Regions from separate parts of the Polaromonas sp. DSP2-3-2b2 genome, predicted to be linked through region 2. Evidence: predicted binding sites of a transcription regulator. Region 2 holds the regulator's gene; each other region holds the start of a gene.
What was found. The regulator sigma-54, encoded in region 2, starts transcription at its own class of promoters, with help from an activator protein. The targets are predictions, from matches to a motif close to TGGCANGNAANCTGCTTT.
Positions count from the first base shown of each region.

Region 1: glnK (P-II family nitrogen regulator) is a predicted target of sigma-54. The motif match lies at 3,219-3,236, and genes of this name have one in related genera.
Region 3: ACP7AD_RS00835 (urease subunit gamma) is a predicted target of sigma-54. The motif match lies at 2,811-2,828, and genes of this name have one in related genera.

Region 1 covers NZ_JAFCTH010000012.1:90,663-95,645, forward strand. Annotated here, with positions in the region: gene ACP7AD_RS11960 (SMP-30/gluconolactonase/LRE family protein) at 59-985, opposite strand; gene amt (ammonium transporter) at 1,124-2,659, opposite strand; gene glnK (P-II family nitrogen regulator) at 2,698-3,036, opposite strand; gene ACP7AD_RS11975 (YifB family Mg chelatase-like AAA ATPase) at 3,374-4,918, shown strand; gene metH (methionine synthase) at 4,938-4,983, opposite strand, start outside.
Region 2 covers NZ_JAFCTH010000023.1:5,457-10,439, forward strand. Annotated here, with positions in the region: gene ACP7AD_RS15685 (THUMP domain-containing class I SAM-dependent RNA methyltransferase) at 1-1,403, opposite strand, end outside; gene ACP7AD_RS15690 (RNA polymerase factor sigma-54) at 1,634-3,184, opposite strand; gene lptB (LPS export ABC transporter ATP-binding protein) at 3,195-3,992, opposite strand; gene lptA (lipopolysaccharide transport periplasmic protein LptA) at 3,997-4,638, opposite strand.
Region 3 covers NZ_JAFCTH010000001.1:175,773-180,755, forward strand. Annotated here, with positions in the region: gene ACP7AD_RS00830 (hybrid sensor histidine kinase/response regulator) at 1-2,707, opposite strand, end outside; gene ACP7AD_RS00835 (urease subunit gamma) at 2,858-3,160, shown strand; gene ACP7AD_RS00840 (hypothetical protein) at 3,226-3,363, shown strand; gene ACP7AD_RS00845 (urease subunit beta) at 3,385-3,690, shown strand; gene ureC (urease subunit alpha) at 3,690-4,983, shown strand, end outside.

The sequences.
Region 1 (4,983 bases), on a different contig from region 2:
CGTAGCGTTATTTTGTACCCGCGCCATGCCAGGGGCGAACGCTCTCACCGCTTCTTTTTCACTCCAGAAAGAAATTCACCGGCAACCCCGGCACCTCGACCGGCATTGACAGCACGCAGCCCGAAGCCGGCCAGTCCCGCAGTTCGCCGGCCGGGCGGTTCTGGCGCGCAGTCGTGAGGTAGAGCGTCTTGAGGTCGGCGCCACCAAAGCACGGCATGGTCGGGCATTGCGCGGGCACGGCGAACTCGGCCAGCACCTCGCCGCTAGGTGCCAGCTTGAGCAGCCGCCCGCCTTCATACATGGCGACGAAATAATTGCCCTGCACATCGACCGCTGCACCATCGGGCCGGCCGCCGTAGCCCGGCATGCCGGGCTGCCAGCCGGCGGGCTTGCCAGGCCATTGCCGGAACACCCGCTCATGGCTCAGGGTGTTGCTGGCGGCGTCCCAGTCCCAGGCGCGGATGGCATGGCGCGGCGTGTCGGTCCAGTACAGCGTGGCCGCATCGGGCGACCAGGCCAGGCCGTTGGCCGTGGTGGCGTTGCCGGCCTTGGGTTCGAGCACGGGCGCGCGGCCATCACGGCCATCGAGGCAAAAAAGCTGCGCGCGGGCGGCGTCGCGCGGCTCGTAAATGGTGCCGGCCCAGAAGCGGCCCAGCGGATCGGCCTTGCCGTCGTTGAAGCGCGTGGTGGCCGCGTCGTGCAGCGCGGGCGCAAGCAGCGCCAGCGCGCCGCCCCATTGCCGGGCGCGGTAGATGCCGCCCCGCAGGGCGATGACCAACCCGGTGTTTGTGCCCCCGGTGCGCGCCGGCGCGATGCAGCCAGGCTCGGACGGCAGCGTCCAGCGCTCGACGGTGCCGGCCGGAACCGTTGAGCGGCAGACCTGCCGGGCAGCAATGTCCACCCAGTACAGGCGCTGCTCGTCAGGGTGCCAGAACGGCGATTCGCCCAGTTCGCTGGGCTGTGAAATGGCGGTTTTCCAGGGCATGCATTTCTCCTTGAGGCCGTGCGGTTGGGTGAAGGGGTCCGCCACGCCTGCGACTGTAACGACAAAAAAAGGCCCGCTGGCTTGAGACCAGCGGGCCGAACTTCCCAAGGAGATTTTTGTCAGTTCACAGCACCGTGCTTAACGGTTGTAGGCGGTTTCGCCATGCGCCGTGATGTCCAGGCCTTCGCGCTCGTCTTCTTCGCTGACGCGCAGGCCGATGGTCAGGTCAACCACCTTGAAGGCGATGAAGGACACGACGCCCGACCACACGATGGTGATCAGGACGGCCTTGGCCTGGATCCAGACCTGCGACACGATGGAATAGTCGGCGGGCGCCACCATGGCCACGGTCACCCAGTCAGCGACAAAGCCAGGACCGCCCAGGGCCGGCGAGTTGAACACGCCGGTCAGCAAGGCGCCGACGATGCCGCCCACGCCATGCACGCCGAACACGTCGAGCGAGTCGTCGGCGCCGAGCAGTTTTTTCAGGCCATGCACGCCCCAGAGGCAGGCAAAACCGGCGGCAAAACCGATCACCAGGCCGCCGCCGATGCCGACATTGCCGGCGGCGGGGGTGATGGCGACCAGACCGGCCACGCAGCCGGACGCGGCGCCCAGCATCGAGGCCTTGCCCTTCATCAGCGCTTCACCGACACACCAGGCCAGCACGGCAGCAGCGGCAGCGCCGAGCGTGTTGATGAAGGCCAGGGCGGCAAAGCCGTTGGCTTCCAGCGCCGAGCCGGCGTTGAAGCCGAACCAGCCGACCCACAGCAGCGAAGCGCCCACCATCGTCAGCGTCAGGCTGTGCGGCGCCATGGCTTCCTTGCCGTAGCCAATGCGCTTGCCGACCATGAAGGCGCCGACCAGACCGGCCACGGCGGCATTGATGTGCACCACAGTGCCGCCGGCAAAGTCCAGCGCGCCCGACTGCCAGATGTAGCCGGCCTTGCCGGTCATGGCGTCAACCACTTCGGCGCTGGTGTAGGCGTCAGGGCCCATCCAGAACCAGACCATGTGGGCCATCGGCGCATAGCTGAAGGTGAACCAGATGACCATGAAGAGCAGCACGGCGGAGAACTTGATGCGCTCGGCAAAGGCGCCGACGATCAGGCAGCAGGTGATGCCGGCAAAGGTCGCCTGGAAGGCGGCGAACACGATCTCGGGAATCACGACGCCCTTGCTGAAGGTCGCCGCATTGGCGAAGGTGCCGGCGGCGTTGTCCCAGATGCTTTTCATGAACAGCCTGTCAAAGCCGCCGATGAAGGCGCTGCCCTCGGTGAAGGCCAGGCTGTAGCCGTAGATGAACCACAGCACGACGATCAGCGAGAACGTCACCATGACCTGCATCAGCACCGACAGCATGTTCTTGCTGCGCACCAGGCCGCCGTAAAACAGCGCCAGGCCGGGAACGACCATCAGGATCACCAGGATGGTCGAGACCATCATCCAGGCAGTGTCGCCCTTGTTGGGAACGGGGGCCGGCGCGGCGGCGGCATCGGCAGCTTCAGCAGCCGGAGCTGCAACGGCAGCGGCGGGCGCAGGCGCGGCGACATCGGCAGGCGCTGCGGCAGAGGCCGTCGCGGCAGGCGCTTCGGCCGGGGTCTGCGCCAGGGCGGTCACGCCCGTGCCGAGCAAGCTTAATCCCAGCAGCAGGGAGGCAATCAGTTTTTTCATGGCGATGTTTCTCTTTTTTATTTTCAGGAGGGTGAATGTCAGAGGGCTTCCTTGCCGGTCTCGCCGGTGCGGATGCGCACGACCTGCTCCAGGTCGTAGACGAAAACCTTGCCGTCGCCGATCTTGCCGGTGCGCGCCGACGTCTCGATGGCTTCGATCACCCGGTCCACCAGGTCGTCGGACACAGCCGCTTCAATCTTGACCTTGGGCAGGAAATCGACGACGTATTCAGCGCCCCGGTACAGCTCGGTATGGCCTTTTTGCCGGCCGAAGCCCTTGACTTCGGTCACGGTGATGCCCTGCACGCCCATGCCCGAGAGGGCTTCGCGCACCTCGTCCAGCTTGAACGGTTTGATGATGGCAGTAACGAGTTTCATTTCAGTTTTCCTCCAGGATGAATGACAAGGCAGCAATCGGGTGGCGCTGCCGGCGCATTACAGGGTTGTTGTAGGCATCACGTCCAGCGTGTTCTTGATGCGAAAGCGGCCGCTATCAACGAGGGTGACGACGATTGATTTCATGGAATCCCCGAAAATTTTTTAAAGTTGGCGGAACTTCTTTAGCAGGGACCGTGCCAGCTATTTTTGCGTCGCCTGCGAGCGCCCGGCTGGTTTCATCGGCCACCGGGTTACGCTAGAGCTTTACAAGTTGTTACGCACCATTTTGACGCACTCTTTGTGCACGACTTTGATGCATTTATAGGAAAGTCACCGAATGAGTCTGTCTTTAGTGCACAGCCGTGCCTTGCTGGGGCTTGAAGCGCGTCCGGTGTGCGTTGAAGTGCACCTGGCCAATGGTTTGCCGAGCTTCACGCTGGTCGGGCTGGCCGATACCGAGGTCAAGGAAGCGCGGGAACGCGTGCGCTCGGCCATCCAGAATGCCGGACTGGAGTTTCCGGGCAACAAGCGCATCACGGTCAACCTGGCGCCCGCCGACCTGCCCAAGGACTCGGGCCGCTTCGACCTGCCGATTGCGCTCGGCATCCTGGCGGCCAGCGGCCAGATCGATGCGCGCAAGCTGGCGGGCTATGAGTTTGCCGGCGAACTGTCGCTGGGCGGCGACCTGCGGCCGGTGCGCGGCTCCCTGGCCATGAGCCTGGCCATTGCCCGGCCGGCGCGCGGCACGCCGCAAAAACTGCCCCGGCTGGTGCTGCCCGAAGGCAGCGCGCAGGAGGCGGCGCTGGTGCCGCAGGCCGAGGTCTACCGCGCGCTGCATCTGCTCGACGTGGTCCGGCAGTTTTTGCCGGGTGATGCCGTTCCCGAAATCGCGGATGGCTGGACCCGCGTGGCGTCCAGCGCGCCTTCGCGGCAACCCGCCTACGCCGACCTGGCCGATGTCAAGGGCCAGGCCGCCGCGCGCCGCGCACTGGAGATCGCGGCGGCCGGCGGGCACAGTATTTTGATGGTCGGCGCTCCGGGCTCGGGCAAGTCGATGCTGGCGCAGCGCTTTGCCGGCCTGCTGCCCGCCATGACCACCGACGAAGCGCTGGAAACCGCCGCCGTCGCCTCGCTGGGCGGGCGCTTCACGCTGGACCATTGGGCGGTGCGGCCGACCTGCGCGCCGCACCACACGGCCAGCGCGGTGGCGCTGGTGGGCGGCGGCTCGCCGCCCAGGCCGGGTGAAATTTCGCTGGCGCATCGCGGCGTGCTGTTTCTCGACGAGCTGCCTGAATTCCCGCGCGCCGCGCTCGAAGCCCTGCGCGAGCCGCTGGAGTCGGGCACCATCACCATCTCACGGGCCGCCAGCCGCGCCGAGTTTCCGGCGCGCTTTCAGCTGATTGCCGCCATGAACCCCTGCCCGTGCGGCTACCTGGGCTCCAGCCTGCGCGCCTGCCGCTGCTCACCTGAAGTCGTGTCGCGCTACCAGGGCAAGCTCAGCGGACCGCTGCTCGACCGCATCGACCTGCATGTGGAGGTCGGCAGCCTGGCGGCCGATGAGCTGGTGAACGCGCCGCCGGGCGAGTCCACCGAGGCGGTGCGCAGCCGGGTGGCCCAGGCCAGGTCGCGCGCGATGGACCGCCAGGGCAGCGCCAACCAGGCGCTCGACGGCCAGGCCATCGATGCGCAGTGCCAGATGGACCCGGCAGCGGCCAAGTTCCTCCATGTGGCGGCGACGCGGCTGGGCTGGTCGGGCCGGGGCATTCACCGCTGCCTGAAGGTGGCGCGCACCGTTGCCGACCTGGCAGGCGCCAAAACCGTGCAGGTCACGCATGTGGCCGAGGCGGTGCAGTACCGGCGCGCGCTCAACGCCGCGCACTGAACAAACGCGCCGGGCGTCGTCAGAGGTTGGGCGCCAGCAGCCGTGCCAGGTCTTCTGCCCGGGCG
Region 2 (4,983 bases):
GCTTTGGGCTGATCCGCCGGTTTGCCGCGCGCCGAGCCGGCCACCATGTCGAAGCGGAACAGCCGGCATTCGATCGGGCCGTTCCACATCGGCACGCGGCGCGACTCCTTCAGGCGCATCTTGTTGGGCAATTTCAGGTCGGGCGTGAGCACGTGGGCGGTCCAGCCGGCGTAGTTTTTCTTCCAGTGCGCGGCCAGTTGCGGGAAGAAGTCGGAGGCTTCCTCGCCCCAGGCGTTTTGCGCCTGCTCGCGGCCGGGGTTGGCCGAGCGGTCGCGCGGCGGCTCGAAGCCTGTTTCATCGCGGCTGTCGTGCTCGTTGCGTTCATTGCGGCCCTGGCGGCTGTCCCGTTCCTGGCGCACCACCGGCTGGCCGAATTCATCAACGCTCTGACCCTGGAATTGCGAACGCCGCTGCTCGCGCTGCTGCACGCCGCTGGTGCCAGCCACGCCCGCCACGTCGATGCGCTCGCCGTACGGCGGGTTCACCAGCATCACGCCGCTCGGCGCGGGCGGCATGCGCTGCAGCGCGTCGCCGCCGCGCACCTGCACCGCATGCGCGACGCCGGCGCGTTCGGCATTGCGCTCGGCAAAATCGACCATGCGGAAGGACACATCGCTGCCGAACACCGGCGCCGTGGGTTCGGTAATCGCCGCTTCGGCCTGGTCGAGCAGGCCTTCCCACACGTGGCCCTGGAAGGGCAAATACTTCTGGAAGGCAAAGCGGCGGTTGATGCCCGGCGCGATGTTGCAGGCGATCTGCGCCGCCTCGATGACGATGGTGCCCGAGCCGCAGCACGGGTCGTACAGCGGCACGCCGTCCTTGCACAGCTGGTCCCAGCCGCTGGCGGCGATCATCGCGGCGGCCAGCGTTTCCTTGAGCGGCGCGTCGCCCTTGTCCTCGCGCCAGCCGCGCTTGAACAGCGGCTCGCCCGAGGTGTCGATGTACACCGTCACGGTGTCGGTGGTGAGGTGCACATACACGCGCACGTCGGGCCAGCGGGTATCGACGCTGGGGCGCACGTCGTTGAACTTGTGCCGGAAGCGGTCGGCAATCGCGTCCTTGATCTTGAGCGCGGCAAAGTTCAGGCTTTGCAGCGGGCTGTGCTGGGCGGTGATCTCGACCTTGAAGGTCTGCGCGGGCGTGAACCAGATTTCCCAGGCGACGCTGGCCGCCGCGTTGTACAGGTCCTGCTCGCTGCGGTAGGTGCCGTGCTGCAGCTCGATCAGCACGCGCTGGGCCAGGCGGCTGTGCAGGTTGAGCTGCAGCGCTTCGCGCCACGAGCCCTGCAGCTGCACGCCGGCGCGCCAGGCCTTGCCCTCGATGCCGGTGATGCGCCGGACTTCGGCGGCCAGCAGGTTCTCGACGCCGGCGGCGCAGGGGAGGAAGAGTTGGAGTTGGTTCATAAGTTATCTCACTGTGCTGGGCTGATTGTGAGGAGCCGCAGCTTTGTTGGGTAGAACCCGTATCTACATCAGGGCGAACGGATAAAGAGCGAACCACACGCAGTGGCAAGGATGCAGCGTGTCGCTCCCCACCAGCAGGGGCCGCGGGACTGGCTTTGCCAGACCGCAGGCGCAGCGGCCCCCTCGGGGGGGCAGGGAGTTACGCGAAGCGAACGACCGTGGGGGCAACATCACAGCGCTTTGCGTAAATTCGTGGGCGCGATGCGCAACGCCTCGCGGTATTTGGCCACCGTGCGGCGGGCGCATTCGATGCCTTGCTCCTTGAGCATTTCGGAAATCTGGCTGTCGCTGAGCGGCTTTTTCGGGCTTTCGATTGCTATGAACTGCTTGATCAGCGCGCGCACGGCGGTGCTGGACGCATTGCCGCCGCTCTCGGTGCCCAGGCCCGAGCCAAAGAAATACTTCAGCTCGAAGGTGCCAAACGGCGTGCCCATGTACTTGGCGGTGGTGACGCGCGAAATCGTCGATTCGTGCAGGCCCAGTTCGTCGGCGATCTCGCGCAGCACCAGCGGCCGCATGGCGAGCTCGCCGTGGGTGAAGAAGTTTTTTTGCCGCTCGACGATGGCGTTGCTGACGCGCAGGATGGTGTCGAAACGTTGCTGGATGTTCTTGATGAACCAGCGCGCTTCCTGCAGCCGCTGCTGCAGCGCCTGGCCGCCGCCCCGGCCGCCGTGCTGGCGCAGGGCGCTGGCGTAGATGTCGTGGACCCGCAGCCGGGGCATGACGTCGCTGTTGAGCGTGACCTTGAAGCCCCGGCCGGCCTTGACGACGATCACGTCGGGAACGATCAGGTTGCGCTCGACATTGGCAAAACGCCGGCCGGGCTTGGGGTCGAGCCGGGCGATCAGGCCAATCGCGCCCTTGATGGCGTCTTCGGGGAATTTGCACAGGTGCGACAGGCGCTTGACATCGCGCTTGGCCAGCAACTCCATCGGCTGCTGGCAGATCGCCATGGCGGCGCACGACTCCAGGCTGTTCTTGCACTCAAACAGTTGCAGTCGCAGGCATTCGGCCAGGGTGCGCGCGCCGACGCCGGCAGGCTCCATGTGCTGGAGCAGTTGCAAGGCGATGGCGAACTGCTCTTCCAGTTCTTCGGCCTGCTCCGGGTCGCCGCTGGCCAGTCCGGCGGCGAGCGACGCCAGGCTGTCTTCGAGGTAGCCGTCGTCGTTGAGCGACTCGATCAGGAAGTGCAGGGCGGCGCGGTCGAGTTCGGACAGGCGCAGGCCGAGCGCCTGCCGGTGCAGGTGGTCTTGCAGCGACTCGTGCGCGCCGGTCAGGTCGGACGCTTCGGCGTTGCTGTCGTCCAGGTTGTTCTTGCGCGCTGGTGCGTCGCCGCCCCATTCGCTGTCGTCGGGCGAAGACTCGACCGAGCCATCGCCTTCCCAGCTTTCTTCCAGCGCGGCCTCGGTGCCGGCCTCTGCTGTGGTTTCAGACTCTTTTGATGCGCTTGCGCTTGCTGTGTCTGCGCTTACAGCTATTGAATCCGTAGCAGACTCGAATTCGCGGCTGTCCTGGCTGACCGGGGTGTCGGTCTGGTCCAGGCCAAATTCCTCGCGCGGCGCGCTGTCGTCCGCCAGTTCGAGAAACGGGTTTTCATCGAGCATCTGCTCGACTTCCTGGCTCAGCTCCAGCGTCGAGAGCTGCAGCAGCCGGATCGACTGCTGCAGCTGCGGCGTGAGCGCCAGGTGCTGCGAAACGCGCAGTGAAAGTCCTTGTTTCATGACTGGCGCATCACATCTTGAAGTGTTCGCCCAAATACACCCGGCGTACCTCGGTGTTGTTCACGATCTCGGCCGGCGTGCCGTTGGCCAGCACATGGCCGTCGCTGATGATGTAGGCGTGATCGCAAATGCCCAGCGTCTCGCGAACGTTGTGGTCGGTGATCAAGACGCCGATGCCGCGCGACTTGAGAAAACCGATGATGCGCTGGATCTCGATCACGGCAATCGGGTCGATGCCGGCAAACGGCTCGTCGAGCAGGATGAAGCGCGGCTGGGTGGCCAGGGCTCTGGCAATCTCGACGCGGCGGCGCTCGCCGCCCGACAGCGACAAGGCCGGCGAGTCGCGCAGATGGTCGACGCGCAGGTCCTTGAGCAGCGCATCGAGCCGCGACTCCAGCTCGGCGCGGCCCAGCGGCTTGCCGGCGGCATCGCGCTGCAGTTCCAGCACGGCGCGAACGTTTTCCTGGACTGTGAGTTTGCGAAAGATCGACGCTTCCTGCGGCAGGTAGCTCAGGCCCAGGCGCGCGCGCTTGTGGATCGGCATGTGCTCGACCGGCTGGCCGTCGATGGAAATCTCGCCCGCATCGGCGCGCACCAAGCCGACGATCATGTAGAACGAGGTGGTCTTGCCCGCGCCATTCGGGCCCAGCAGGCCGACCACCTCGCCTTTTTGCACCGACAGCGACACGTCCTGCACCACCAGGCGGCTGCCGTAGGACTTTCGCAATCCGTGGGCAACCAGGCTGCTGGACGTGTCGAGGCGAACCGCGCCCTCCTGCGGAGGTATTTTTTCAATCGCTCGATTCATGGGGTCAAGGTGCTTTCGGGGCTGCGCCCGTGCCCAGCGTGGTGCTGGGGCGTAAAACGGGCGCCGGTCCGCCGGCTGGCGGGGCGGCGGTGGCGCCAGACACCGTGCCGCGCGGCGACAGCATGGCGCGAACCCGTCCGCCGGGATTGTCGGCGGTGCGGGTTTGCGCGCCGGCGTCGACCGTGAACACATCGGTGTTGTTGTCGTACACGATCAGCCCGCCGGTGGTTTCGTCGCTCAGCGTCGCGCCCTTGAAGCGGCGCACCACGGCGCGCTTGATGAATTTCACCAGGTCGGCGCGGCTGTCGTATTCGATCCGCTCGCCTTCGCCTTCGATGTACTCATCGACGCCGTCGCGCTTCTTGCGGTAGTAGGCCAGCTTGCCCGGCGCCGCCGTGGCCACGGCCAGCTGGTAGCCCTCGGGGTCCTGGCTGACCTCCACCAGTGCGCCGCGGATGATGGTCGTGCCCTTGGTGATGACGACATTGCCGGTGAACACGCTGGTCTGCTTGAGGTCGTCATAGCGCAGGGCATCGGCCTCGGCATTCATCGGCTTGTCGCGGTCGGCCTTCTCGGCTGCAGCGGGCAGCGCCACGCCTGCGGCGAGGAAGGCCATCAAGAGGAAAGAACAAAAGGAGCGTTTCATAAGGCACGAATCTTGCAGCTATGGGTTCTGCCATTGTAGCCACGCCGGTCGCAAGAATCGCAGGAGCGCGCAAACAGAGTTGCATGACCTGGACGGCCCATTGCAAAGTTTTCCTGCCCTGGCTGTTATTCCAATTCGCGTTGGAAACGGTCATTTCGTTGCGTTGCCAGGCACTTCCTGCGAAACATCATGGCTGGACGGCATAACCGGCGGCCAGCGGAACACTAAAAGTTCTTTCCTGTCGGCACGCGTTGCGACGAAGCGTGCCTTTCCTTCGCAAGACGCGCTGCACCGGGCAGTTCCTCCCACGCGGAGTGCTCTGCCCAGCGTGCGGACCGTCGCTAG
Region 3 (4,983 bases), on a different contig from region 2:
CCATCAGGTCGGTCAGCATCTTGGCAATCGTCAGCCCCAGGCCAGCGCCCGATGTGCCGCCCACGCTCTGCCCCGCCGTGCTGCCACGCGCGAACGGCTCGAAAATCTTCTCCAGCTCGGCCGCGCTCATGCCGGGGCCGGTGTCCTCGATGTCGATATAGGCCATTTCACGCGCATGGCGCACCCGGAAGATGACCTGGCCTTCGGCGGTGAACTTGATGGCGTTGCCCAGCAGGTTGATCAGCACCTGACGCACCCGCTGTTCGTCGGCCCGCACCAGTTCGGGCAGGTTACCGACCGCTTCAAACACAAATCGCAGGCCCTTGGCTGCCGACTGCAACTCGAACATGCCGGCCACCTCGTGCACGCAGTCGGCAAACTGCATCGGCCTGACGCTGAGCGTGAGCTTGCCGGCTTCGATGCGGGCAATGTCCAGCGTGCCCTCGATCAGCGACAGCAAATGCTCGCCGCCGCGCTTGATGACGCTGACCGCCTGCTTGCGGTGCGGCGGAATGCCGGCGTCCTCGCCCATCAGCTGCGCATAGCCCAGGATGCTGTTGAGCGGCGTTCGCAACTCGTGGCTTATGGCGCTGATGTAGCGGCTCTTGGCCTGATTCGCCTGGTCGGCCGCCCGCTTGGCCTGTTGCAGGGCTTCGTCGGTCTGCCGGTGCGACTCGATTTCCTGCATGAGCAGATGGGTCTGTCGGTTCGATTCCTCCTGCGCCACCTGGCGGCTCTTGTGCGCCAGCACCAGCCACCAGGCGACCAGCCCTGCCATCACCAGCAGCGCCATGTAGGCCTTCAGAAACCCGGAGCGCAAGGCCGATTCGGACGCCGCCAGTTCGGCCAGCAAGGTGATTTCCTGGCGGTACAGCAGGCCGAACATGGCCGCCAGCAGCGGCACGATGATCCCCATCAGCAGCAAAAAGTGGCTCAGGCCGGTGTCCAGATACGGCCAGATGCGGCGCGGCAGCAGCCAGCGCAGCGCAGCCGACCACTGCACGGACACGCGCGCATGGGGCTTGCACAGGTCGCCGCAGCGCGCGTCCAGCGTGCAACACAGCGAACAGATCAGGCCCTGGTAGGCCGGGCAATGCGCCATGTCGGGGCCTTCATAGCTGCGCTCGCAAATCACACAGCGCTGGGTGGCCTGGCGCTGGTAGAGCGCCGAATCGGAGTTGCGCGCGATGTAATAACGCCCCTTCGTCGCCCAGGCGATCAGCGGCGCCGCGACAAACGCGGTCGTCATGGCGATCACTGCCGAAAACGCCTGTGCCAGTTCGCCATACAAGCCCAGATGCGCCGTAATCGACAGCAGCGACGCCAGCGCCATCGCGCCCACGCCGACCGGGTTGATGTCGTACAGATGGGCGCGCTTGAACTCGATGCCTTTGGGCGACAGGCCCAGCGGCTTGTTGATGACCAGGTCAGCCACCACCGCCATCACCCAGGCAATAGCGATGTTCGAATACAGCCCGAGCACCTCGCCCAGCGCCTGGAACACATTCATTTCCATCAGCATGAAGGCAATGGCGGTGTTGAACACCAGCCAGACCACGCGTCCCGGATGGCTGTGCGTCAGGCGCGAGAAAAAGTTCGACCAGGCCAGCGAGCCGGCATAGGCATTGGTCACATTGATCTTGAGTTGCGACACCACGACAAACAGCGCCGTCGCGCCGACCGCCCAGCCGTAGTTGGGAAACACGTATTCATAAGCTGCCAGGTACATCTGGTTCGGGTCCACGGCCCGGTCCAGCGGCACCATGTTGGAAATTGCCAGATAAGCCAGCAGCGCGCCGCCCAGCATCTTGACCACGCCCAGCAGCACCCAGCCCGGCCCGCCGACCAGCACTCCAGCCCACCAGCGCCAGCGGTTGGCGGGGGTCTGCACCGGCATGAAGCGCAAATAGTCGGCCTGCTCGCCCATCTGGGTAATCAATGCGATGCCGACCGTCAAAGCAGCACCAAACAAGTGCAAATCAAACACGCCGCTGCGCCCCTTTTCGCCGGCGTAATCGACAACGCCTGAAAACGCACCAGGAGCGAGCACAAAAACATAAACGAAAGGCACGACCAGCATCACCAGCCACAAGGCCTGCGTCCAGACCTGCAGCCGGCTGATGGTCGAAACGCCGTGAGTCACCAGCGGAATCACCACCAGCGCGCAAACCAGATATCCCCATGTGGGCGGAATCCCGAAAGCCAGCTCCAGCGCATAGGCCATCACGGCCGCTTCGAGCGCAAAGAAAATGAAGGTGAACGACGCGTAGATCAGCGACGTCAGCGTCGAGCCGATGTAGCCGAAACCAGCGCCGCGCGTCAGCAAGTCCATGTCCACGCCATAACGCGCGGCATAGATGCTGATCGGCAGGCCGGCCAGTAAAATGATCAGCCCCGTCGCCACGATGGCCCAGAAGGCATTGGTAAAGCCGTACTTGACCAGCAGCGTTGCGCCCACGGCCTCCAGAATCAGGAACGACGCCGCGCCAAACGCGGTGTTGGCCACCCGCCATTCAGACCATTTGCGAAAGCTTTGCGGCGTGAAGCGCAGCGCATAGTCTTCCTTGGTTTCGCTGGCAACCCAGCTGTTGTAGTCGCGGCGGACCTTGATGATGCGCTGCACCGCCACTTCGACGCCGGAGCCCCGCCCCTTGTCCGGCGGGGCCGGGGGAGGCGGTGGCGGTAAAGGCGTGGCGGCAGTTTTCATGAACAAAAAATGGCGGCAGGTCGGGTGAAAGTTAAATAGCCGGTGCTTGCTGCACCTTCTGTGCCACCTGCGCGCCGCACCTGGCTAACGCCCAAAAGGCGGGTGGCACCAATCTTGCAATTTTAAAAAAGCCGAACCCGAAAGAGCCCCATGGAACTGACCCCCCGCGAAAAAGACAAGCTGCTGATCTTTACCGCTTCGCTGCTGGCCGAGCGGCGCCGCGCCCGTGGCCTGAAGCTCAACTACCCCGAAGCCGTGGCGCTGATCAGCGCGGCCGTGATGGAAGGCGCGCGCGACGGCAAGACCGTGGCCCAGCTCATGAGCGAGGGCCGCACCATCCTGACCCGCGCCGACGTGATGGACGGCATTGCCGAGCTGATTCCCGACATCCAGGTCGAGGCCACCTTTCCCGACGGCACCAAGCTGGTGACCGTCCATCAGCCGATTGTGTAGAGCGCAGCATACAAACCATGAAAACAAGTACGACTATGAAAATAATAGCGGCTACTGCAATAACCATGAGCGCAAACGCCGCTTTTGGCCATGATGGACATGCCATGGATGGCACGCACTGGCATGCGACGGATGCTTGGGGTTTTGCAGTCCTGGGCATCATGATGGCCACCGCGATCTGGATGTCGCGCGGCGGCAAATAGGTTCAGCGGAGTACCCGTTAGATGACACCCGGCGAACTCTTTACCGACGGCCCCGACCATCTCCTCAACGAAGGCCGGCGCACGATCACCTTGGTGGTGCAAAACACCACCGACCGGCCGATCCAGGTCGGCTCGCATTACCACTTTGCGGAAACCAACGCGGCGCTGGGTTTTGACCGGATTGCCGCGCGCGGCATGCGGCTCAACATCACGTCGGGCGCGGCGGTGCGTTTCGAACCGGGCCAGCAACGAACGGTGGAGCTGGTGGACTACGCCGGCGAGCGCAACATCTTCGGCTTTCGCGGCCTGATTCAGGGAGCGCTTTGATGGCAACGATTGGCAGACGCGCCTATGCCGAAATCTTCGGCCCCACGGTGGGCGATCGGTTGCGGCTGGCCGACACCGACCTGCTGATTGAGGTCGAGGCCGACTACACACTGCGCGCCGGCAGCTATGGCGAGGAAGTCAAGTTCGGCGGCGGCAAGACGATCCGTGACGGCATGGCCCAGTCGCAAAGAACCAATGCCGAAGGCGCCATGGACACGGTGATGACGAATGCGCTGATCCTCGACCACTGGGGTATCGTCAAGGCCGACATTGGCCTGAAGGGCGGGCGCATTGCCGCCATCGGCAAGGCCGGCAACCCCGACGTGCAGCCGGGCGTGGACATCATCATCGGCCCCGGCACCGAGATCATCAGCTGCGAAGGCATGATCGTGACGGCCGGCGGCATTGATTCGCACATCCACTTCATCTGCCCGCAGCAGATCGAGGAAGCATTGACCAGCGGCGTCACCACCATGATGGGCGGCGGCACCGGCCCGGCCACCGGCACCTTTGCCACCACCTGCACGCCCGGACCGTGCAACATCGAGCGCATGCTGCAGGCCGCCGATGCCTTCCCGATGAACCTGGGCTTTCTGGGCAAGGGCAACGCCAGCCTGCCGGCCGCGCTGCACGAGCAGGTCAACGCCGGCGTGATCGGGCTGAAACTGCACGAGGACTGGGGCACGACGCCAGCCGCCATCAGCAACTGCCTGGACGTGGCCGAGGAGCTTGACGTGCAGGTCGCCATTCACAGCGACACGCTCAACGAATCGGGCTTTGTCGAGAACACCATTGCCGCGACCAAGGGCCGCAGCTTGTGCGCGTTTCACACCGAAGGCGCGGGCGGCGGCCATGCGCCCGACATCCTGCGCGTGGTCGGCGAGGTGAACTTTCTGCCTTCGTCCACCAACCCGACCATGCCCTACACCGTCAACACGCTCGACGAGCATGTGGACATGCTGATGGTCTGCCACCACCTCGATCCGTCGATTGCCGAAGACCTGGCCTTTGCCGAAAGCCGCATCCGCAAGGAAACGATTGCCGCAGAGGACATCCTGCACGACCTGGGCGCCATCAGCATGATGTCCAGCGACAGCCAGGCCATGGGCCGGGTCGGCGAAGTCATCATCCGCACCTGGCAAAACGCGCACAAGATGAAGCAGCAGCGCGGCAAGCTGCCGGGCGACACCGAGCGCCACGACAATTTCCGCGTCAAGCGCTACATCAGTAAATACACCATCAACCCGGCGATTGCCCACGGCATCTCGCACGAGGTCGGCTCCGTTGAAGTCG